4 regions of the Telluria sp. LT2P34 genome follow, and region 1 is predicted to be linked to each of the others. Evidence: predicted binding sites of a transcription regulator. Region 1 holds the regulator's gene; each other region holds the start of a gene.
What was found. Region 1 encodes LexA, which represses DNA repair genes until DNA is damaged. Its sites were predicted from a motif close to ACTGTATNNNNATACAGT; they were not measured.
Positions count from the first base shown of each region.

Region 2: the regulator LexA is predicted to act here: its motif matches at 1,535-1,552, upstream of AC56KZ_RS02815 (VRR-NUC domain-containing protein).
Region 3: the regulator LexA is predicted to act here: its motif matches at 3,818-3,835, upstream of AC56KZ_RS10410 (putative DNA modification/repair radical SAM protein).
Region 4: the regulator LexA is predicted to act here: its motif matches at 4,004-4,021, upstream of AC56KZ_RS11330 (ATP-dependent helicase).

Region 1 is NZ_JCASIN010000006.1:21,476-27,289, forward strand. Features, by position in the region: gene purF (amidophosphoribosyltransferase) at 1-1,489, shown strand, start outside; gene AC56KZ_RS15935 (cystathionine gamma-synthase family protein) at 1,506-2,744, shown strand; gene AC56KZ_RS15940 (tetratricopeptide repeat protein) at 2,797-3,555, shown strand; gene lexA (transcriptional repressor LexA) at 3,618-4,259, opposite strand; gene rpsF (30S ribosomal protein S6) at 4,457-4,867, shown strand; gene priB (primosomal replication protein N) at 4,901-5,194, shown strand; gene rpsR (30S ribosomal protein S18) at 5,233-5,523, shown strand; gene rplI (50S ribosomal protein L9) at 5,562-5,814, shown strand, end outside.
Region 2 is NZ_JCASIN010000001.1:638,901-644,714, forward strand. Features, by position in the region: partial or broken gene AC56KZ_RS02805 (AAA family ATPase) at 3-551, opposite strand; gene AC56KZ_RS02810 (hypothetical protein) at 612-1,463, shown strand; gene AC56KZ_RS02815 (VRR-NUC domain-containing protein) at 1,566-3,221, shown strand; gene AC56KZ_RS02820 (ATP-dependent DNA helicase) at 3,203-5,485, shown strand; gene AC56KZ_RS02825 (LytR/AlgR family response regulator transcription factor) at 5,466-5,814, opposite strand, start outside.
Region 3 is NZ_JCASIN010000002.1:1,004,023-1,009,836, reverse strand. Features, by position in the region: gene AC56KZ_RS10420 (tetratricopeptide repeat protein) at 1-837, shown strand, start outside; gene AC56KZ_RS10415 (M16 family metallopeptidase) at 917-3,703, shown strand; gene AC56KZ_RS10410 (putative DNA modification/repair radical SAM protein) at 3,848-5,080, shown strand; gene AC56KZ_RS10405 (UdgX family uracil-DNA binding protein) at 5,077-5,814, shown strand, end outside.
Region 4 is NZ_JCASIN010000003.1:143,945-149,758, reverse strand. Features, by position in the region: gene glpD (glycerol-3-phosphate dehydrogenase) at 1-256, opposite strand, end outside; gene AC56KZ_RS11340 (hypothetical protein) at 448-810, shown strand; gene AC56KZ_RS11335 (phosphohydrolase) at 803-1,468, shown strand; gene AC56KZ_RS11330 (ATP-dependent helicase) at 1,832-3,976, opposite strand; gene AC56KZ_RS11325 (hypothetical protein) at 4,416-4,661, opposite strand; gene AC56KZ_RS11320 (hypothetical protein) at 4,886-5,062, shown strand; gene AC56KZ_RS11315 (chromate transporter) at 5,093-5,626, shown strand; gene AC56KZ_RS11310 (chromate transporter) at 5,645-5,814, shown strand, end outside.

The DNA of each region.
Region 1 (5,814 bases):
CAACCAGCTTCTGTATGACGCCTTGCTGCTCCTGCAGCATCGCGGCCAGGACGCGGCGGGCATTGCAACCAATCACAGCAGCATGTTTTCGATGTACAAGGCCAACGGCCTCGTGCGCGATGTCTTCCGCACCCGTAATATGCGTTCGCTCCAGGGCAATACAGGTATCGGCCACTGCCGCTATCCGACCGCCGGCTCGTCGAGCGAGGAAGAAGCGCAGCCCTTCTACGTGAATGCGCCTTTCGGCATTACCCTCGCGCACAACGGCAACCTGACCAACCAGGCCGAGTTGAAAGAGGCGCTGTTCCGCAACGACCGCCGCCACATCAATACCAATTCCGATTCGGAAGTGCTGCTCAACGTGCTGGCACACGAGATCCAGGAAGCGGCCGACGGCTTCTCGCTCGACCCGGAGGCCGTCTTCAAGGCAGTCGGCATCGTCCACAAGCGGGTGCGCGGCGCCTACGCCGTGGTGGCGCAGATTGCCGGCCACGGCATGCTGGCCTTCCGCGATCCCTACGGCATCCGTCCGCTCTGCCTGGGCATGAACGACACCGAAGCCGGCCCGGAATACGTCGTCGCCAGCGAATCGGTGGCGCTCGAGGGCATGGGTTTTCGCTTCGTGCGTGACATTGCGCCGGGCGAAGCCATCTTCATCGATACCGAAAGCCGTCTGCACGAGCGCCAGTGCGCCGAGAATCCGTCGCTCAACCCTTGCGCCTTCGAATTCGTCTACCTGGCGCGCCCCGACTCGGTGCTCGACGGCGCCTCGGTCTACGCGACGCGCCTGAAGATGGGCGAATACCTCGCCGACAAGATCCGCAAGGAAATCCCGATCGAGGACATCGATGTCGTCATGCCGATTCCCGATTCCTCGCGTCCGGCAGCGATCCAGCTGGCCCTGAAGCTTGGCGTCGAGTACCGCGAAGGCTTCATCAAGAACCGCTACATCGGCCGCACCTTCATCATGCCGGGCAAGGCCATGCGCAAGAAATCGGTGCGCCAGAAACTGAACGCCATCGGTTCCGAGTTCAAGGGCAAGAACGTGCTGCTGGTCGACGATTCGATCGTGCGCGGCACCACCAGCCGCGAAATCGTGCAGATGGCGCGCGAGGCCGGGGCCCGTAAAGTGTTCTTCGCCTCGGCCGCGCCGCCGGTGCTGTTCCCGAACGTGTACGGCATCGACATGCCGACCCGCGAGGAACTGATCGCCTATGGCCGCACCGTGGAAGAAGTCTGCGCGGAAATCACGGCCGACCGCCTGGTCTACCAGGACATCGACGCGCTCAAGCGCTCGATTTCGGACGTGAACCCGGCCCTGACCAATTTCGAGGCCTCCTGCTTCGACGGCATCTACGTGACCGGCGACGTGACCCCGGCCTACCTCGACGGGCTGGAGACGGCGCGCCACAACGGCGGCAAGGCTGCCCCGCACGAGGACGACGTGCGCACCCAGCTGAACCTGAACCCGGCGCTTGCCGCCGAATAAGCGTCGAGCGGCGACCATGAACGACAAGCGCTACGGTTTCACCACCACCATCCTGCACAAGGACAGGAAGAAGTCCATCGAGCACGGTTCGCTGCACAAGCCGATCCACACCTCGGTGGCCTTCGGCTACGGCGACGCGCGCCAGCTTGCCTCGGTCTTCCAGGGCAAGGAGCCGGGTTTTCGCTACGGCCGCCAGGGCAACCCGACGGTCGCGGCGCTGGAAGACAAGATCACGCAGATGGAAGAGGGCGTGGCCAGCCTGTGCTTCGGCACCGGGATGGCGGCCATCGGCGCGCTGTTCCAGGCGCTGCTGCGGGCGGGCGACCATGTCGTCTCGTCGCGCTTCCTGTTCGGCAATACCAACAGCCTGTGGCAGACGGTGGCGGGGCAGGGCGTTGCTGTCGATTTCGTCGACGCCACCGACTTCGATGAGGTCGCGGCAAGCCTGCGCCCTGACACCCGCATCGTTTTCGTGGAGACGATCGCCAATCCGCGCACCCAGGTCGCCGACCTGGCGCGCATCGGCGCGCTGTGCCGCGAGCGCGGCATCCTGTACGTGGTCGACAACACGATGACCACGCCTTACCTGTTCCGCCCAAAAGCGGTCGGGGCCGGCCTGGTGGTCAATTCGCTGACCAAATCGATCGGCGGACATGGCATCGCACTGGGCGGCGCACTGACGGATACGGGCGTGTTCGACTGGAGCGCCTTCCCCAACATCGCCGACAACTTCCGCAAGCAGCCGCCGCAGGCCCAGGGCATGGCGCAGCTGCGCGCCAAGGCCCTGCGCGACTTCGGTGCGGCGCTCGGCCCGGAAGCGGCGCACCACATTGCCGTTGGCGCCGAAACGCTGGCGCTGCGCATGGAGCGCACCTGCGCCAACGCGCTGGCGCTGGCGCGCATGCTGGAAGGTGATGAGCGGGTGACGGCGGTGTATTACCCTGGCCTGGAATCGCATCCGCAGCATGCCATCGTGCGCGCGCTGTTCAAGTCGGGCGGCTCGCTGCTCAGCTTCGAGCTGCGGGACGACATCGACCCCTTCGACTACCTGAACCGCCTGCAGCTGGCCATCCCTGCCAGCAACCTGGGCGACACCCGGACGCTCGTCATTCCGGTCGCGCACACGATCTTCTTCGAGATGGGGGCCGAGCGCCGCGCCGGCATGGGCATCGCCGAGTCGCTGATCCGGGTGTCGGTGGGGATCGAGGATACCGAAGACCTGATCGACGACTTCCGCGTCGCCCTCGGCGCTTGAGTCGGGCCGGGGTGCAGGCTATGATAGGTCTTTACCCGGATCCAACGCCCCCATGAAAAAACTGTTGCTATGCCTCGCACTGAGCCTGTGCATCCCCGCCTATGCCGACGAGCTGGCCGACGCGAACGCCTTGTTTGCCAAAAAATCCTATCCGGAGGCGCTGCGGCTCTACACCAAGCTGGCCAACGCCGGCAATGTCGAAGCGCAGCAGCGCCTGGGCCAGATGTACTGGTACGGCGAAGCTGGCGCCACCGACGATGCCAAAGCGGAAAGCTGGTTCCGCAAGGCGGCGGCAAAAGGCAATCCAGTTGCGATCAGTTCGCTTGAAGTCATGAAGCAGCGCACGCTGCGCCGTGCCGAGATCACGCGCTGGGTCGAGCAATACCAGGGTGAAGACCTGAAGTCCGGCGCCTTCAACTGCCCGGTTCCGCGCATCCCCGCGATCTCGAAGCAGAGCGTGGACATCGAGCGCGTGTCGGCCAGCGTGACCAAGTGGCAGACCTGCTACAACGATTACGTCAAGAACCTGAACGCCGCCTCGCCTCTGGTGAAACTGATTCCGCCCGATATCGCCAAGCTGATGAACGAAGCCGAAACCAGGCGTGCGGGCGAGCGCCTGGCGCTGGTGCAGGAAAACCTGGCCGAGGAAGCGCGCGTCAGCTCGAAGATGGTCCTGGCCGACCTGGCCGCATGGCGCAGCGCGACCGAAGCCTATGTCAAGGAGCACAATGACATCGTGGCGAAGAGCCCGTCGGTGAAACTGTACGACTTCGACAAGCCGATGGGCGCCGCGCCGCGACAGACTCCCTAGTCAGCCAAATAAAAAAGCCGCGTCGAGCGGCTTTTTGCATTCAGGAAGCGCTCAAGCGATGCTCAATGCCAGCTGCGCATCAGTCCGACTGCCAGGCCCTCGAGCGCAAACTCGTCGCCCGGTTCGACGCGAATGACCTTGAAGTCCGGATTTTCCGGCAGCAGCTCGATCAGTTCGCCCGTCTTGCGGTAGCGCTTGACGGTCACGTCGTCGCCGATGCGGGCGACCACGATCTGGCCATTCTTGGCGTTGTCGATCTTTTTGACGGCGAGGAAGTCGCCGTCCATGATGCCGGCGTCGCGCATCGACCAGCCGCGCACCTTGAGCAGGAAATCGGGACGGGCGCCGAACATGGCCGGGTCGACGTTGTAGGTGGCTTCGACGTGTTCCTGGGCCAGGATGGGCGAACCGGCGGCCACGCGGCCTACCAGCGGCAGCGACATCAGGAGCGCCGCCGGAATGTGCGGGACCGATGCCGGCGCATGCACCGAGGAGCCGATCAGGCGGATGCCGCGCGAGGTGCCCGACACGATTTCGATCGCGCCTTTGCGGGCCAGCGCCTGCAGGTGTTCTTCGGCGGCGTTGGCCGACTTGAAGCCCAGTTCCTTCGCGATCTCGGCGCGCGTGGGCGGGAAGCCGGTGTTGTCGATCGCTTCCTTGATCAGGTCAAGGATCTGTTGTTGCCTTGCGGTGAGCTTGAGCATGGATCTGCCATGGTTGATGATTCAGACTGTATTTTTGTACAGTATTTCGGCGAATGCAAGGGAAATCGCTGAAATTGTCACATTTCCCGTCCCATTGTGTTGTCGCGCCATCCGCGCTATAATTGCCGGCTTTCCCTTCCCACACTCGTCTTGACGCCGAGGTGGGCATTTGTTTAAACGTCCTCAAGGAGTACTGCATGCGTCATTATGAAATCGTTTTTATCGTCCACCCGGACCAGAGCGAGCAAGTCCCGGCGATGATCGAACGTTACAAGGCCAGCGTCAGCGCACGCGGCGGTAACATTCATCGCGTCGAAGACTGGGGCCGTCGCCAGATGGCTTACTCGATCCAGAAGCTGCCTAAAGCGCACTATATCTGCATGAACATCGAGTGCGACAACGAGACCCTGGTCGAGCTGGAAACCGCATTCAAGTTCAATGATGCCGTGCTGCGTCACCTGACCGTGAAGATGAAGAAAGCTGAAACGACCCCATCGCCAATGATGAAGTCGGTCCAGCGCGAAGACGCAGCCAAGAGCCACCGCTCGGAAGCGCCAGCCCAGGCTCCGGCCCCTGCTGCTGCTGCCCCGGCCCCTGCTGCTGCTTAAACATTCTTTCGCCAGGAACCCTGAACACTTGAAGTGAACCAGTTACACGTCGTCGCAACCATCGCTGAACGCGACGTACTGCGCTACACCCCCGCCGGCGTGCCGGTCGTTTCGGCAATCCTGATGCACAGTTCGCAGCAGGTCGAGGCAGGTGTGGCAAGACTGGTGGAGTTCGAAATTGCCGCGTTCGCCGCGGGAGAAATTTCGGGCCGCTTCGCCAGCGCCGAGTTGGGCGCCGCGCACCAGTTCACGGGATTTTTGGCCAGGAAGAACCGCAGCAGCAAAGCCCTGGTGTTTCACATCATTGATTTTAGTGCCGCCGCTTAAAACAATAGCGGCCCACCTTTTAGATACAGGAGCCTCAAATGGCATTCGGTAAAAAGTTCGACAAAAACAAGGCCAAAGAAAAACTCAAGCGCAAACAGCAAAATCCGCTGTTCAAGCGCAAGAAGTTCTGCCGCTTCACCGCCGCAAACGTCGAGCAGGTCGACTACAAAGACGTCGACACCCTGAAGGACTTCGTCCAGGAAAACGGCAAGATCATGCCTGCACGCCTGACCGGCACCAAGGCGCACTACCAGCGCCAGGTTGACACCGCGATCAAGCGCGCACGCTACCTCGCGCTGCTGCCGTACACCGACCTGCACAACGCTTAATTCAAGCGCCGTACAGTCAGAATTTTCTGGAGAAAAATATGCAAGTGATCCTTTTGGAAAAAGTTGTTAACGTCGGCAACCTGGGCGACGTGGTCAAGGTCAAGGACGGTTACGCACGTAACTTCCTGATCCCGCAAAAGATGGCCCGCCGTGCAACTTCGTCGGCAGTCGCCGAGTTCGAAGTCAAGCGCGCCGAGCTGGAAAAAGCAGCTGGCGAAAAGCTGGCGGCTTCGCAAGCCCAGGGCGACAAGCTGAGCGGCATGACCATCACCATCGGCCAGAAGGCCGGCG
Region 2 (5,814 bases), on a different contig from region 1:
TTTCAGGATGCGGGGTCGATCGTGTACCTGAACTTGCCCGCTTTCGTCGCGCCGGCCTTGATCCGGGCGATGGCGCCGCCCTCGGCCATCCGCGCCAGCACCGCGTCGGCGATCTCCGGCAGCAGCCTGCCGTTCAGGATCGTGTCGACATTGCGTGCCCCCGAATCGACTTCGGTACAGCGCGCCAGCACCGCGTCGACCAGCGCGTCGTCGTATTCGAAGACGGCGCCGTGGTTGGCCAGCACACGCTGGCCGATGCGGTTCAGTTTCAGGCGGATGATGTTGGCCAGCACCTCGTCGCCGATCGGGTAGAAGGGCACGGTACACAAGCGCCCGAGGAAGGCCGGCTTGAATTGCTTCATCAGCTGCGGGCGGATCATGTCGAGCAGGGCGTCCGGTTTCGGCAGCTCGCTTGCGCTCTTGTTCAGGCAGGCGGCCATCATCGTGCTCGATGCCGTGTTCGAGGTCAGGATGATGATGGTATTGCGAAAATCGATCTGGCGCCCTTCGGCGTCGTCGAGCACGCCCTTGTCGAACACCTGGAAGATCAGCATGGCTTTTTCCAGATTGTTTCTAATCGAAGCAGAAACGTCCATCTTAGGAGGTATGCCGTGCGCCCTACAGACGAAAATCAAGCAGGCTCGACAAGACCAAACCTGATGTCGTCGCGCCGCGCTGTGGGAGAAGACAACATCCTCGCCATGCTCGAACGCGATTCAGCACGACGCACTGGCACGCGCACCTCGAACCTGCGCCTGGCCTGTTACGGCGCCGCCGCCGCCTTCGCCGGCATCCTGATCGGCGGCGTCGCCTGGCTGGCCTACGACAACCACAAGACTGCCGAGCGGCTCCAGGCCGGGCACGATGCAATTGTCGCCGTGCCGCAGGTGGTGGCCGGCGCCGAACCGCTGCCGCCGCCCATGCTGACCGCACCGGCGGCGGCGCCGAGTGCAGCGCCAGCCGACACCGCGCAGGCGGCCGTGATCGTCGACGAGCCCGCACCGCCCCTGCGCACCGCCAGCGACAGCTTGCCGCCACTGGTCATGCTGCCGCCGGAGGAAGCGCCGGCCCGCGCGGCATCGAAGCCGGCGCCGCGTCCGCCGAAGGAAACCACGAAACCGCCGGCGCAGGCCACGAAAGCGGCGCCAGCCAAACCGCGCGGCGCGTCCGGCACTGCCTCGGCCAGCAACGGGCGCAAGGCCGACAAGAAAGCAGACAAGAAAGTCGACAAAGCACAGCGTGCTGCCCTGCGCACCGCGAAACCCGCGCCGCAACGCGCTGCCGCCAAAGCCGCCGTGAGTCCCGCCCGCCAGCGCAAGAGCGCATCCGCACCGCCCCAGGTCGACACCGACGTCGCGCTGATTTCGGCCATCATTTCGCAATCCGAACGCCACCGCGGCGAACGCGAGGCGCAAACGGCCTGCCAGGGTGCGAAATGCCCGCCAAAGGCAGCCCAGCCTTGAATGTGGGAAAAAACCACGGCGCGCTTGCCTGAGCATTGAATCCGCTGGGAGTTCATCCTCCCAGGCGCTATACTGTACATAAGCACAGTAGCGCGTCAAGAGATGAACAGGGTTCTGGAAAACGAGTTTTATTATCTGGATAATTTCCAGGCCGTCCTGGACTGGATCGGTCAGCGTTACAACGATTTGCTGACCGACGAAGAACAGGCGTTCATCGGTGCGTTTTCCGCGCTGCCCCAGCCGGCGCGCGCCCTGTTCGTGCGCATGGTCATGCGCAAGGGCGACCTCTTCCGCGCCAGCAAACTGCGTTATGCCGAAATCGGCTGCCCGGTCGAAGCCGCGCAGCACCTGCTGCCCACCGGCTGGATCCAGGTCGACCCGCGGCTCTCCCTCGACGAGCTGTTCGACCTGCTGTCCAAGCCCGAGATCGCCATCGCTTTCGCATCGACCTTGCAGCACACGAATGCGCGCAAGGCCGAGCAGCTCGAAGCGCTGCGCGCCGCAGCCGGCGATGGCGAGGGGCGCGCCTTATCGGATTGGTACCGCGACTGCACCGACGTCGCCTTGCGCATCCTCGCCAAACCCCTGTGCGACCGCCTGCGCCTGATCTTCTTCGGCAACCTGCGTCAGGACTGGACCGAATTCGTGCTGGCCGACCTGGGCCTGTTCCGCTACGAGCAGGTGGAGTTTTCGGCAGCCTCGCGCGGATTTCGCAAGCGCAGCGACATCGACGATTACCTCGCCCTGCATGCCTGCCGCGAACGCTTTGCCGCCGGACTGGAGCCGGGCGACGATATCCTGCGCGACCTGCCCATGCACGCGTTCGAGAACGACTGGCTCGACAGCCGGCGCGAGAAGTTCCTGTTCCACGTCGGCCAGCATATCGAGAAGCAAAAGGACTGGATGGGCGCGCATGCGGTCTATGCGCGCTGCCGCTTTCCCGGAGCGCGCGGACGCGCGATCCGGGTGCTGGAAAAGGCCGAACGCTATGGCGAGGCCTGGCAAGCGCTGGAAGAAGCGCAGCGCGCACCCGAAAGCGACGCCGAACGCCAGCACTTCGCACGCATCGGCCCGCGCCTGGCGCGCAAACTCGGCCACCCGAAGCGCCCGAAAGGCAAGGCCGCGGCGATTGCGCAATTCGCGGTATCCCTGCCCCACCCCGGCCCCGACCCATGGGTCGAAGGCGCCGTGCGCGACCACCTGGCCGAAGAGTGCGCACCCGTGTTCTATGTCGAGAACATGCTCGCCAATGCCCTGTTCGGCCTGCTGTGCTGGCGCGCGATCTTCGCGGCCATTCCGGGCGCCTTTTTCCACCCCTTTCACCGCGCGCCGGCCGACCTGTACAGCCTCGATTTCCACCGGCGCCGCGCGCGCGAGTTCGACGACTGCCTGGCCCAGCTCGACGATGGCCGCTACAGGGCCACCATCCTGGCCAACTTCGACGAAAAGGCCGGCATCTCGGCGCCCTTCGTGTCCTGGGAATACCTGGAGCGGGGCCTGCTCGAACTCGCCCTCGACTGCATCCCGGCCGCCCACCTGAAGCGCTGGTGCGAGCGCATCCTGGCCGACATCAAGCTCAATCGCAACGGCTTTCCCGACCTGATCCAGTTCTGGCCGGCTGAACGCCGCTATCACATGATCGAAGTGAAGGGCCCGGGCGACCGCCTGCAGGACAACCAGCTGCGCTGGATCGACTACTGCGCCCAGCACGACATGCCGGTCTCGGTGTGCTACCTGGAATGGGAAGCACGCCCGTGAGCTATGTCGTCGCCGTGCGCGCCCTGTGCGAATTCACCGCCAAGGCGGGCGACCTCGACCTGCGCTTCACGCCCTCCCCGACCGCCCAGGAAGGCATCGCCGGCCACACGGTGGTCACCGGCAGGCGCGGGGACGGCTACCAGGCCGAGGTTTCGCTCTCCGGCGACCATGGGCCGCTCCATGTGCGCGGCCGCGCCGACGGCTACGACCCGGCGCTCAACCTGCTCGAGGAAATCAAGTCCTATCGCGGCCAGCTGTCCTCGATGCCGGACAACCATCGCCACCTGCACTGGGCCCAGGTGCGCGTCTACGGCCACCTCCTGTGCGCCCAGCGCGGACTCGATGAAGTCAACCTGGCCCTGGTGTATTACGAGATCGGCAGCGGCCTGGAAACCTCGCTGCACGAGACCCGCAGCGCGCTGGACCTGCGCGCCATGTTCGAGGATCAATGCCGGCGCTTCACGGCCTGGGCCGAGGCCGAATTGCGCCACCGCGAGGCGCGCGACGCCGGCCTGGCCGCGCTGCGTTTTCCCCACCCCTCGTTTCGCCCGGGCCAGCGCCAGCTCGCCGAAAACGTCTTCAAGGCCAACGCCTCCGGGCGCTGCCTGCTGGCCCAGGCGCCGACCGGCATCGGCAAGACCGTCGGCAGCCTGTTCCCGGTCCTGAAAGCGGCGCCCGCGCAGCGCATCGACAAGGTTTTTTTCCTGGCCGCCAAAACCCCGGGACGCCAGCTGGCGCTGGACGCCGTCGAAGCGATCCGCGCCGCCAGTCCGGCGCTGCCGCTGCGCGTGCTCGAACTGACCGCGCGCGACAAGGCCTGCGAGCACCCGGACAAGGCCTGCCACGGCGAATCCTGCCCGCTGGCGCAGGGCTTCTACGACCGCCTGCCCGCCGCACGCCAGGCGGCGGCAAACCTGGCGGTGCTGGACCGCCCCGCGCTGCGCGAAGTCGGCCTCGCACACGGCGTCTGCCCCTACTACCTGGGGGGCGAAATGGCGCGCTGGAGCGATGTCGTGGTCGGCGACTACAACTATTATTTCGACGGCAGCGCGATGCTGTTCGCGCTGGCCCAGGCCAATGGCTGGCGCGCCAGCGTGCTGGTCGACGAAGCCCACAACATGGTCTCGCGCACGCGTGCGATGTATTCGGCCCAGCTCGACCGCGGCGCCCTGCGCCTGGCGCGCGCCGGGGCGCCGGAACCCGTCAAGAAGGCGCTGACCAAAGTCGCGCGCGCCTGGGGCGACATCGAGGCAAGCGCACCCGCGCCTTACCAAGGCTTGAGCGCCCCGCCCGAAAAACTGCTCACCGCGCTGACCAACGCCGCCGGCGCCATCAGCGACTTCCTCCTCGAGGCCGCAGCGGGCGGCCCCTTCGATCCGGACCTGCAGCGTTTTTACTTCGACGCCCTGCAGTTTACGCGCCTGGCCGAATCCTTCGGCGAGCATTCGGTCTGCGACCTCGCGCGCGCCGGCAAGGACACCACGCTCTCGATCCGCAACGTGGTGCCGGCGCCTTTTCTGAAGGCCAGGTTCGCGGGGGCGCATTCGGTGACCCTGTTTTCCGCCACCCTCAGCCCCTGGCATTATTTCGCCGACCTGCTCGGCCTGCCGCAGAACGCCGGCTGGATCGATGTCGAATCGCCCTTCACCAGCGGCCAGCTGGCGGTGCACATCGCGCGCGACATCTCCACGCGCTACGCGCACCGCGGCGCCTCCTTGCTGCCGATCGCGCGCCTGATGGCCGCCCAGTATGCGCAAAAGCCCGGCAACTACCTCGCCTTTTTCAGCAGCTTCGACTACCTGGACCAGGTAGCCACCTTGTTCGCCGAACGCTATCCCGAGCTGCCGATCTGGCGCCAGGAGCGCAGGATGAGCGAGGGCGAACGCGGCGGTTTCCTGGAACGCTTCCACGCCGACGGGCGCGGCATCGGTTTCGCGGTGCTGGGCGGCTCCTTCGGCGAAGGCATCGACCTGCCCGGCGCGCGCCTGATCGGCGCTTTTGTGGCCACGCTCGGCCTGCCCCAGCTCAATCCCGTCAACGAAGCGCTGCGTACGCGCATGGCGGCGATGTTCGGCGCCGGCTACGACTACACCTATCTATATCCGGGCCTGCAGAAGGTGGTGCAGGCGGCGGGCCGCGTCATCCGCACGGAGCAGGACCAGGGCGTGGTCTACCTGATCGACGACCGCTTCGACGATCCGGCGGTACGCGCGCTGCTGCCGCGCTGGTGGCAGGTGGACGCCGTCAGCGCATCGCTTCCCTGAGCTTCGCGTAGCCGCTGCGGCTGACCGGCACCCGCTTGCCGTCCTTCAGCACCGCGCACCAGCTGTCCTTGGTCGGCGCCTCGATCCGCTCGATCGCGCCGACGTTGACGATGTAGGAGCGGTGCACGCGCAGGAACATACCGGGATCGAGCCCCTCCTCGAGTTCGGCCATGCGCCCGTTTTTCAAGTGCGCGCGGCCGGCGGCGCTGATCTGCACATAATCGTCCTGGGCCTCGATCCAGTCGATGCTGGCCGCCGGCACCACGTGGACGCGGGCGCCGTCGCGCACCAGGATGCGCTCGAGCGGACCATGGCGGCGCGCGGCCTTC
Region 3 (5,814 bases), on a different contig from region 1:
TCCCAGTTCAACCTCGCGCTGATCCTCGACAGCGGCCATGGCGTGGCGCGCGACGAAGCGGCGGCCCTGACCTGGTACCGCCGCGCCGCCGAGCGCGGCCATGCGGGCGCGCAGGACAACCTCGGCCTGCGCTACGAGCACGGCCAGGGCGTCGAACGCGACCACGCGCAGGCCGCAAACTGGTACCGGCAAGCCGCCGTCCAGGGGCTGCCGGCGGCGCAGTACCACCTGGCCCAGCTGCTCGATGGCGGCATCGGCATCGAGCACGATCCGGCCCAGGCCGTCGAGTGGTATGTGCGCGCGGCCGAGCAGGGCCACCTGCGCGCCCAGTTCGACCTCGGCCTGCGCTACGAGAACGGCGCTGGCGTGGCGCCCGATCCGGCGCGCGCGCTGCGCTGGTATTTGCGCGCGGCCGAGCAGGACTATGCGCCGGCCCAGCACATGGTCGCCACCCTGCTCGACCGCAGCGAGTCGGTCGATCCCGCGGAGGCGACCGGTTGGTACCGCAAGGCGGCCGACGCCGGCCACGCGCTGGCCCAGTTCGCGCTCGGACTGCGCCATGACACCGCCCATGGCGCCGAGCGCGACGACGAAGCCGCCCATTTCTGGTACCTGTGCGCTGCGCGCCAGGGCCATGCGCGGGCGCAGTTCAATATCGGCGTGATGTTGGCGATGGGGCAGGGCACGATGCGCGACCTGGTCGAGGCGCATGGCTGGCTGGCGCGGGCAGCAAGCAGCGGCATCGCAGCGGCGGGACCGTACATGAAGCGGGTGCTTGGCCGCATGACGGCGGAGCAGCTGGCGCAGGTGCGCGGAGTCGAGCGCGAAGCGGCGTAAGGGCCCAAAACCCATCCCGATCGCCGGCCCCCACGGTTAAAATACGGACACAACAACCACAACGTTCCCCCGGAGATCCATGAACAAACCGCTTCCTGCCGTGCTGGCGCTGGCGCTGGCGCTCGCCTTCGCTTCGACCGCCGTCCTGCCCGCGCACGCCGCCCCAGCCGCCGCCCCGGTAGTGAAATTCGACCGCAAAGCCTACACCATCAACCACAAGAAATTCGTGCTGCCGAACGGCCTGACCCTGGTCGTCCACGAGGACCACAGCGTGCCGGTGGTCGGCGTGAACATGTGGTACCACGTCGGTTCGCGCAACGAAAAGCGCGGCAAGACCGGTTTCGCCCACCTGTTCGAGCACTTCTTCTTCAACGGCTCCGAAAACTATCCGCGCGGCTTCCGCGAGGCGATGGACGACCTCGGCGCGAACAACCGCAACGGCACCACGAATACCGACCGCACCAACTTCTTCGAAGACGTGCCGGTGTCGGCGCTGGAGCGCACCCTGTTCCTCGAATCGGACCGCATGGGCTTCCTCGGCAACTACATCTCGAAGGAGATGCTCGAGCGCGAGCGCGGCGTGGTGCAGAACGAAAAGCGCCAGGGCGAAAACCAGCCCTATGGCCGCGTGCGCAATGAAATCGGCGCCAAGATGTACCCGTATTCGCACCCGTATTCGTGGTCGACCATCGGCAGCATGGAAGATTTATCCGCCGCCTCGCTGGAAGACATCCGCGAGTGGTACCGCACCTATTACGGCCCGAACAACGCGGTCATTTCGCTGGCCGGCGACATCACGCCGGAAAAGGCGCTCGAGCTGGTCACCAAATACTTCGGCGCGATCCCGCCGGGCCCGCCGCTGCCGCGTACCGAGCAGTGGATCCCCACGCTGGAACGCAACATCCGCGACGAGATGGAAGACCATGTGCCGCAGGTGCGCATCTACCGCAGCTGGCACGTCGCTTCCTGGCGCGACGCCGATACCCCGCGTTTGACCCTGCTCGCCGAAGTGCTGGCCGGCTCGAAGAGCGCACGGCTCGACAAGCGGCTGGTGTACGAGAAGAACCTCGCCACGAATGTCAGCGCCTACGTGAATGATGCGGAGCTGGCCGGCACCTTCAATGTCGTGGTCACGGTCAAGCCGGGGACCGATCCGCTGCTGGTCGAACGCGAGGTCGACGCCATCGTCGCCGAGCTGCTCGAAAAGGGCCCCACCGCGGCCGAACTGGCGCGCGTCAAGACCCGCACCCTGTCCGATTTTTCGCGCAGCCTGGAGCGCCTCGGCGGCCTGGGCGGACGCTCGGACGTGCTGGCCGAGAGCATGACCTACGGCGGCGCGCCCGACGCCTACCTGAATCGCCTGGAGCAGCTGTCGCAGGCGAAGCCGGCCGAGGTGCAGGCCGCCGGCAAGCGCTGGCTGCGCGCCAACCACTACACGATGACGGTGCGCCCGTTCGCAAAACTGGCTGCCGTCAAATCGACGCTGGACCGCAAGGTATTGCCGGCCCTGGGCGAGGCGCCGGACGTGAAATTCCCGGCCGTGCAGCGCGCCCAGCTGAAGAACGGCCTGAAAGTGATCCTGCTCGAGCGCCACACGGCGCCGATCGTGAACGCGACGCTGGCGGTGGACGCCGGCGCCGCGTCGGACACGCTGGCCAAGTCGGGCGCCGCTTCACTGGCGCTCGACCTGCTCGACAAGGGCACCAAAACGCGCGACGCCTTCGCGCTGTCGGACGCGCTGGAAAACCTGGGCGCACGCCTGTCGACCGGGACCGGCGCCGACCAGTCGCTGGTGCGGCTGCAGGCCACCTCCGCCAACCTGGCGCCGTCGCTCGCCATCATGGCCGACGCCGCGCTGGCGCCGAGCTTCCCGCAAGAGCAGTTCACGCTGCAAAAGGGACGCCGCGTGGCCCAGATCGGCCAGGAAAAGGCGCAGCCTGCCAGCCTGGCGAACCGCCTGGTGCCGGGCCTGCTGTACGGCCCGGAGCACGCCTACGGCAAGCCGGCCAGCGGCAGCACCCAAAGCGTCGAAGGCATCACCCGCGACGACCTGGCGGCCTGGCACGCGACCTGGTTCAAGCCGGGCAGCGCAACCCTGATCGTCGCCGGCGACACCACGATGGACAAGCTGCTGCCGGCCCTGGAAGCCTCGTTTGGCAAGTGGGCCGCGGGCACAGCCCCGGCGAAGCAGGTGACGGCGTCGAACGGCGCATCGAACGGTAGCGCAGGCAGGAAGCTCTACCTGGTCGACAAGCCGGATGCGCCGCAATCGACGATCGTCGCCGCGCACCTGTCGCTGCCTTACGGCCAGCCGGAAGACCTGGCGATCGAGCCGGTGATGAACAACTTCGGCGGCATCGCGACCTCGCGCCTGAACCGCAACCTGCGCCTGGACAAGCACTGGAGCTACGGCACCAACGCACGCCTGCTTGACGTGCGCGGCCAGCGCAGCTTCATCACGGTGGCGCCGGTACAGACCGACAAGACGGTCGAGGCGATGCGCGAAGTGGCGATGGAGGTCAAGGGCGTGGCCGGCGCGCGGCCGCTGGTGGGCACCGAATACGAGAGCATCATGCGCAACATGACCTCGCGCCTGGCCGGCCGCTTCGAGACGCTCGGCGCACTCGAAGGCGCGGCGCTGGCCAGCGTCAACCTGAACCTGCCGGAAGACTACTGGAGCAACTATTCGCGCAACCTGAAGGCCCTCACGCCGGCCCAGCTGGGCCAGGCCGCCGCCCGCTTCGTCAAGCCCGATGAAGTGACCTGGATGGTGATCGGCGACCTGCGCAAGGTGGAAGCCGGGATCCGTTCGCTGGGCTGGGGCGAAGTGGTGGTGCTGGATCAGGACGGCAAGCAGGTGAGGTGAGGATGGTGTAGTTCCTGGCGTGGGCTCTCGAGCCCACGCTGTCGTGCTGCACTGAACCGCCATTGTCACGGTTTCGATTGCCGACACGGGCTGTACATATCGTGGCTGGTATATACTGTACACCCATACAGTTTCGCAGCCACGATGAAACTTTCCGAGAAGCTCGAAATCCTGGCGGATGCCGCCAAGTACGACGCCTCCTGCGCCAGCAGCGGCGCCCCGAAACGCGCTTCCGACGGGAGCGACGGCGGCATCGGCGCAACTACCGGCATGGGCATTTGCCACAGCTATACGCCCGACGGCCGCTGCGTCTCGCTGCTGAAAATCCTGCTCACCAATTTCTGCGTCTACGATTGCCAGTACTGCGTCAACCGCCGTACCTCGAATGTGCCGCGCGCGCGCTTTTCGGTCGAGGAAGTGGTGAAGTTGACGCACGATTTCTACCTGCGCAACTACATCGACGGCCTGTTCCTCAGCTCGGGCATCATCCAGTCGAGTGACTACACGATGGAGCAGCTGGTCGCCGTGGCGCGCACGCTGCGCGAAGTCCACAATTTTCGCGGCTATATCCATTTAAAAACCATTCCCGACGCCGACCCGCTGCTCATCGCCGAGGCCGGCCGCTATGCCGACCGCCTGTCGGTCAATATCGAGCTGCCCACGCACGACAGCGTCACCCGCCTGGCGCCGGAAAAGAACGTGCACACGATCAAGCTGGCCATGGGTTCGATCCGCCGCAAGCTCGACGAAAAGGCCGACGAGCCGAAATTGCCGGCCTTTGCCCCAGCCGGGCAGAGTACGCAAATGATCGTCGGCGCCGACGCCAGCGACGACCAGACCATCCTCAATACCGCCGAGACCCTGTACGGCAGCTATAAACTCAAACGCGTGTACTACTCGGCCTTCAGCCCGATCCCGCAAAGCCCGGACAGCGTACCGCTGGCGCCCCCGCCGCTGCTGCGCGAGCATCGCCTGTACCAGGCCGATTTTCTGCTGCGCAGCTACGGTTTCACCTCCGGCGAACTGATGCCCGACGCCGGCAACCTGGCGCTCGACATCGACCCGAAACTGGCCTGGGCGCTGGCGAACCGCGACCACTTCCCGATGGACCTGAACCGCGCCGAGGAAACCATGATCGCGCGCGTGCCCGGCATCGGCCTGCGCAATGCCAAGCGCATCGTCGAGCTGCGCCGCCTGCGCCGGGTGCGCTGGGAAGATCTGTCGCGCCTGCGCTGCAGCATGAAGAAGATCGCGCCCTTCGTCGTCACGGCCGACTACAAGCCGGCGCAAGGCCTGGCCAGTTCCGACCTGCTGCGGCGCCACCTCGGCGCCCCGGCCGAGCAGATGAACCTGTGGCCCGAGTTGCAGGCGGCATGAACGCGGCGGCTGCCTCTGCCAGGGTTGCCGCCGGCCAGCCGCTGGTGGTTGCCAGCTTTACCGAATGGCGCACGGCCGCGCGCGACCTCTTGATGCACTGCGTGGCGCCGGAACTGGTGACCTGGAACGAGAGCGCCTCGCTCGATGCCGACCTGTTCTCGGGTGCGCCGGCTGCCTCGCCGCCTGGTGATAATGCTCCTGCCGGCACTACCATACTAAAACCGCCGCCCCACATTCCGCGTGCCTTCATGGACATGCTGCAGTCGGCCGCCTGCTGCCGCGTGCCCGACCGCTGGGCCTTCCTGTACCGCGTGATCTGGCGCTGGCAACGCGGCGAGCACGACGTGCAGTCGCCGGCCGACGTCGACGGCGTCAAGTTGGCGGCCATGGTGAAAGCGGTGCGGCGCGAGGAGCACGACATGCATGCCTATATCCGTTTCCGCGAGCGTCCCCTGGAGGCTGGCCCGCCGCGCTTCGCCGCCTGGTTCGAGCCGCGCCACGACGTGCTGCCGCAGGTGGCCGAACATTTCAAAAACCGCATGGGCGGCGTGACCTGGATGATCGGCACGCCCGAGGCCAGCGTGATGTGGGACGGTGCGACCTTGCACCACACGGGCCCCCTGATGTCGAGCGCCGCCGACCTGGATGACGCCGGTGAAGCTCTCTGGCTGACCTATTACCGCAGCATCTTCAATCCGGCGCGCGTGAATGCCCAGCTCCTGCAAAGCCACATA
Region 4 (5,814 bases), on a different contig from region 1:
GCGGCGCGCAACGCAGCAAGGTTTCGCGCTCGAGCAGGGCCTTGCGCACCAGCCCGAATTCGTAATGCTCGAGGTAGCGCAGGCCACCATGGATGAGTTTGCTCGAGGCGGACGAGGTGTGCGAGGCCAGGTCGTCCTTCTCGCACAGCACGACGCGCAGGCCGCGGCCGGCGGCGTCGCGCGCGATCGCCGCGCCATTGATGCCGCCGCCGACGATCAAGACATCGCAATCGAACCGCTTTACCGCTCCATCCACGGCGTTCTCCTGAAGAATCGAACCGATCCAGTCTATTGCGACGCCCCGCAAACATGTTCGCACAAATCAAGACGCCCCGGTTCCGACCCATGGCGGCGCTTCTTTCGTCTCGGGGCGGCAACACCCTGCAAGCCGAGGTGTAAAATTGCTGGATTGGGACGCAGGGAAACATCTTCCAGAGAAACCGTTTGATGAAACGATTATCAGCTTTCGCAGCAGTTGCCATGCATATGGCGCCGGTTCAGGCCTGCCCGCTGGCCGATGCCCTGATCCGCGACTATGGCATCAGCTTTTCCGGGTTCGAAAAACAGATCGCACGTGTCGCCCAGCCGGATATCCGTGGCATGCGAATCGATGCGCTTGTCGTCATTCGCCTTCCCAACAAGAAGGGCATCGTGCCCGATGGCTTCCTGCACGCGGCACTGGTCGACAAGACCGGCAAACGCGCGTGGATACGGCGCACCGGCGGCTTTGTCCCGGTGAACGAGTGGTATGGACCGGTCAAGCTGCGCACGACGGACCTCAAGGCTTGCGTCAGCGCCGCGTATGCCTAGCCCGGCCCCCATCGGACAACGCGCCTGGGTGCGCATGCCCTCGGGCAAACGGCTGGACCTGCTGAACCCGACGCCCTTCGACTGGGACGACGCCGACCTCGCGCTCGGCCTGGCCCGCACCTATCGCTGGGGCGGCCATTCGGCCTGGCCGCTGCCGCTGTCGGTGGCCCAGCACTCGATCACGGTGATGCTTCTGCAACGCGCGGCCCTGGGAGGCCGCATCGATCCCCTGCTCGAGCTGCGCGAACTGCTGCACGACGCAGAGGAAGGCCTGCTCGGCTTCGACGCGATCTCCGTCATCAAGCCCTTCCTCGGCGAGGGCTTCCGCGCGCTGAGCAAACGCCTCGAACACGTGGTCTTCCTGCGCTATGGCCTGGCGCCCTGGACGAGTGGCGAACATGCGCGCCACAAGCGCGCCGACCGCCAGGCCGCGGCCAGCGAAGCCGTGCACGTGGCCGGCTGGTCGCGCGAGGAGGTGCGGCGTACGCTGAAAATCCGCGCCGCCGTGCTCGAGGACGATCCCCTGGCAGGCGTCTACGGCGGCACGCCCTGGGAACCATGGCCGCCGGCGCTGGCCTGCGAACGCTTCCTGACCGAACTGGCGCGCCTGAAACGGCTCCTGGGGGACGAACAGGAAAACATCGCCGGCGCAAGCTGAACGCGTCGGGTGTTGCAATTTCGCTCACGACCTGCGCACCCCGGCCTTGCTGTCGAGTTTGCGCAAGCGCAAAGACTCCGGCTTAAGTTATTGATTTTATTGAAGTTCGATCGATATCCACAAGAAATGTGGATAACTATGTGGACAAGCGCCACTTGACAAGCCGCAAGGGCAGTATTGATGCGGGTTTCAACAAAATGCCCATTCTGAAGGCAAAAATGAAGCCCTTATAAATCAAGGACTTGCACACGCAAGTCTGCCCCCTGCGACGTCGGCATCAGCAAATTCCTACAAATTCCTACAACGGGGGATAAGTCCTCAGCCGCAAGGTCTTGCCGTCATTTCTCTGATTTACGCCCTCGCCTATTTCCAGGCATTGCGCGCGCGGTCGCGCACCAGCATGCGCACACTCTCCGGCATCGGTTTTTTCGACTGGACCGTCTCGGCGTCGAGCCAGACGCATTCCTCGAAATGCTTGAGCATGGCGGGTGTGACGAAACGCGAGCGCGCCGCATACACGTGGCGGTCGCCCATCTGCGCCTGCTGCTTGATGAAGAAGCGGTTCGGCAGCACCAGGTGCAGGTACTCCTTGGCGCGCGTCATGGCCACGTACAGCAGGCGCCGCTCTTCCTCGATTTCCTCCGCGCTGCCGGTGCTCATGTCCGAGGGAATGCAGCCGTCGACGACGTTCAGCACGTGCACCGAGGTCCATTCCTGGCCCTTGGAGGAATGGATGGTCGACAGGATCAGGTAGTCCTCGTCGAGCAGCGGCGGGCCGGCGCGGTCGCTGGTCGCTTCCGGCGGGTCCAGCGTGATCTCGGCGAGGAAGGTTTCGCGCGTGGCGTAGCCGCCGGCCAGTTGCGCCAGCTGCTCGACGTCGGCAGCGCGCGCCTGGCTGTCGTCGTGCAGGCGCTCGAGCTGCGGCACATACCAGTCCCGGACCAGCTCGATGTCGGCCGGCCAGCGCAGATCCGCGCTGCGCAGGCGCCGGTACAGGGTCACGAAGGCGTCCCAGTCGGCGCGGCTCCTGGCGGGCGCCTCGAAGGCCTCGACCGCCGCCAGCGCTTCCGGCGCTTCCGACACGGCGTCGAGCAGGCGCGTTGCGGTGGCCGGGCCGATGCCGGGAATCAGCTGGGCGACCCGGTAGCCCGCCATGCGCCCGTTCGGATTCTGGGCAAAGCGCAGCACGGCCAGCACGTCCTTGATGTGCGAGGCTTCCAGGAATTTCAGGCCGCCGAATTTGACGAAGGGGATATTCCGGCGCATGAGTTCGAGTTCCAGCGCCGCGCTGTGGCTGGCGGCGCGAAACAGCACCGCCTGCCGGGTGAGATCGATGCCCGCTTCGCGGTGCTCGAGGATGCGCCTGCACACCCAGCGCGCCTGCTCGGCTTCGTCCGGGATCAGCACCAGTTGCGGCAGGCTGGCGCCCGGCTTGTCGGTCCACAGGGTCTTGGCGTGGCGTTCCAGCGCCGCCGCGATCACGGCGTTCGACGCGTCCAGGATCGGCTGGGTCGAGCGGTAGTTGCGGTCGAGCGTGATGACCTCGGCCGGCTGGGAAAACTGTCCGGGAAAATCGAGGATGTTGCGCACCGTGGCGCCGCGGAAGGAATAGATCGACTGGGCGTCGTCGCCCACCGCCATCACGCCGCGCCCGTCGGGCTTCATGCCGGTGATGATCGCCGCCTGCAGCCGGTTCGTGTCCTGGTATTCGTCGACCAGCACGTGGTCGAACAGCGCGCCGATCTCGGGTCCCAGTTCCGGGTCGGATGCCATCTCGGCCCAGAACAGCAGCAGGTCGTCGTAGTCGAGCACGTTCTGTTCCTGCTTGGCGTCGACATAGGCGCCGAACAGGCGCTTGAGTTCGTCTTCCCATTCGCAGCACCACGGAAACGTGCTTTGCAGGACCAGGCCCAGGGGCTCGCGCGAATTGACCACGCGCGAATAGATCGACAGGCAGGTCCCTTTCAGGGGAAACCGCTTCTGGGTGCCGGTCAAGCCGATGTCGTGGCGCACCATGCCCATCAAATCTTCCGAATCGCCGCGGTCGTGGATGGTAAAGGATTCGTCCAGGCCGATGCGTCCGGCAAATTCGCGCAGCAGGCGCGCGCCGATGCTGTGGAAGGTGCCGGCCCAGGGCAGCGTGGCGGCGCCCTGCCCGCCACGCCCTGGCTGGCGTCCCTGCAGGAGCACGCGCTGCAACACATTTCCGGCACGCTGGGTCATTTCATTCGCGGCGCGCCGCGAAAACGTCAGCAGCAACAGGCGCTGCGGGTCGGCGCCGTCCAGGATCAGCCGCGCCACGCGGTGCGCCAGCGTGTTCGTCTTGCCCGAACCCGCACCGGCGACCACCAGCAGCGGGCGCGGCGCCTCAATGCCGATGTCGTGCTCGACCGCCGCCCTCTGTTCCGGATTGAGCGCGGCGAAGGGATCGTCCGGGGTGGTGCTTGCCGCCATGGGAGCGGCAGCGGCGGGAGCAACGGGAGAGATGGCGACGGCGGCAGTGGACATGGGCACAGGATGTCTGGAAACAGCGCAACTGTACATTTGTCCAGTATCGAAAGGCAAGGCCATTTTGCATTCCCAAACGGCAATATCAGCAGGCCTTTCATGCACGGTGCATGGGTTCTCTTCACACAGCACGCGATGCTTCGCCGCTAAGTGACCGGAAACAAAGCGCTTTTTTAGATATCCACAAAGTCTGTGAATAACTTTGTGGACAAAGGTGGGGTTGACATGGCGCAAACGCGGCGGGATGCGGGTTTCAACAGGTTGCCCATTCGACGGGCAGTGCCAAAACGACGAAAAATCAAGGACTTGCGCGCAGTTGCGCGGAGGTAGCGGAATCACGCACTTTATTAAAAAAAAGAAATAATTGTGTATAACCCGCGTCAGCAGCACGCCACAAACATGCCATTCTTACATCGAAATGTATAGATTCGGGGAAACTTCAGACCAGTGCGCGGCGCCGCAGCGGCTCGAGAAGCACGCGCTCGATGACCTGGGTGCGCACGCCATGGGAGCGCAGGTATTCGAAAGCGGACATGGTATTCGTGCTGCCGAGCACGGAAATGGCGTCATCGACGATCATGCGCTGGCGCGCATCGAACCTGGCTTCGCCCGTGGTGGCGCTGGGGCTGGTAATGGCGGAGTCCGGGCCGGGAAAGGCAACCGGGTCGCCTGCGGATAAGCTCATTCTAACCTCGCTCAGTCATGGTGAAATTCCATTGCCATTGAGTATTCATGAAACACCTGCGATGTCAATGTCAACTTCTTATCGAAAACACGAAAAAGTTGTACATACTGCCGCACTTACCGTATTGGCAACCGGTGCGCCGCAGTGCGTCGACCCGGCCTAGAATAGTCGGGCAGCCGGTTCCATCCTGAACGCCCTCACCAACGCCACCTTGCGAGGAACACATGACCAACACGCCCGAACCCGATCTCAATCCCGGCGATGAAGCCGCACCCGGCACGCCTGGCGCCGGCGAAGATGTGTGCGAAGCCTGCGCCGGCAGCGGCAAACTCGGCGACGGCAAATCCTGTCCGATGTGCGGCGGCAGCGGACGGGTCATGCGCGGGATCGGCGGCGGCTGATTGCCTGGCGAGCGTCCCCGGCCCGGGTCTTTGCTCGACCTGTTCGTCGCCTTTACGCTGCTGGCCCTGCAGGGCTTCGGCGGCGTGCTGGCCCTCGTCCAGCGCGAGCTGGTCGACCGGAAACGCTGGCTGACCGAGGACGAATTCATCGAGGACTGGGCCGTGGCGCAAATCATGCCGGGACCGAACGTCGTCAACCTGGCGATGATGATCGGCGCCCGCTATTTCGGCTTGCGCGGCGCGCTGGCGGCGCTGGCCGGCATGCTGGCGATACCGCTGCTCGTCGTGCTGGTGCTGGCCAGCATCCACGCGCGCTTCGCCGACAACCCGCAAGTGGCCGGCGCCCTGCGCGGCATGGCCGCCGTGTCCAGCGGCCTGATTGCCGCGGCCGGCCTCAAGCTCTCCGCCAGCCTGCTGCGCCATCCGCTCCCGCTCGCGGTCTCCATCGCAATCGCCGTGGCCGCCTTCATCCTGGTGGCGCTGGTGCGCCTGCCGCTGGTGTATGTGCTGGTCGGCCTGGGCGGCCTCGGCTGCGTGCTGGCCTGGCGCCGCATGCGCGGCTAGCAAGGCAATGAGCCCGGAATGACCAGCCTCCAGATTACCCTCGGCTGGGCCGACTGGCTCAACCTGTTCGGTCACTTCCTGCTGCTGTCGACGATGTCCTTCGGCGGCGCCATCGCGGTGACGCCAGAAATGCACCGTTTCCTGGTCGAGCAGCAGGGCTGGCTGACCCAGGCCCAGTTCAACGACGC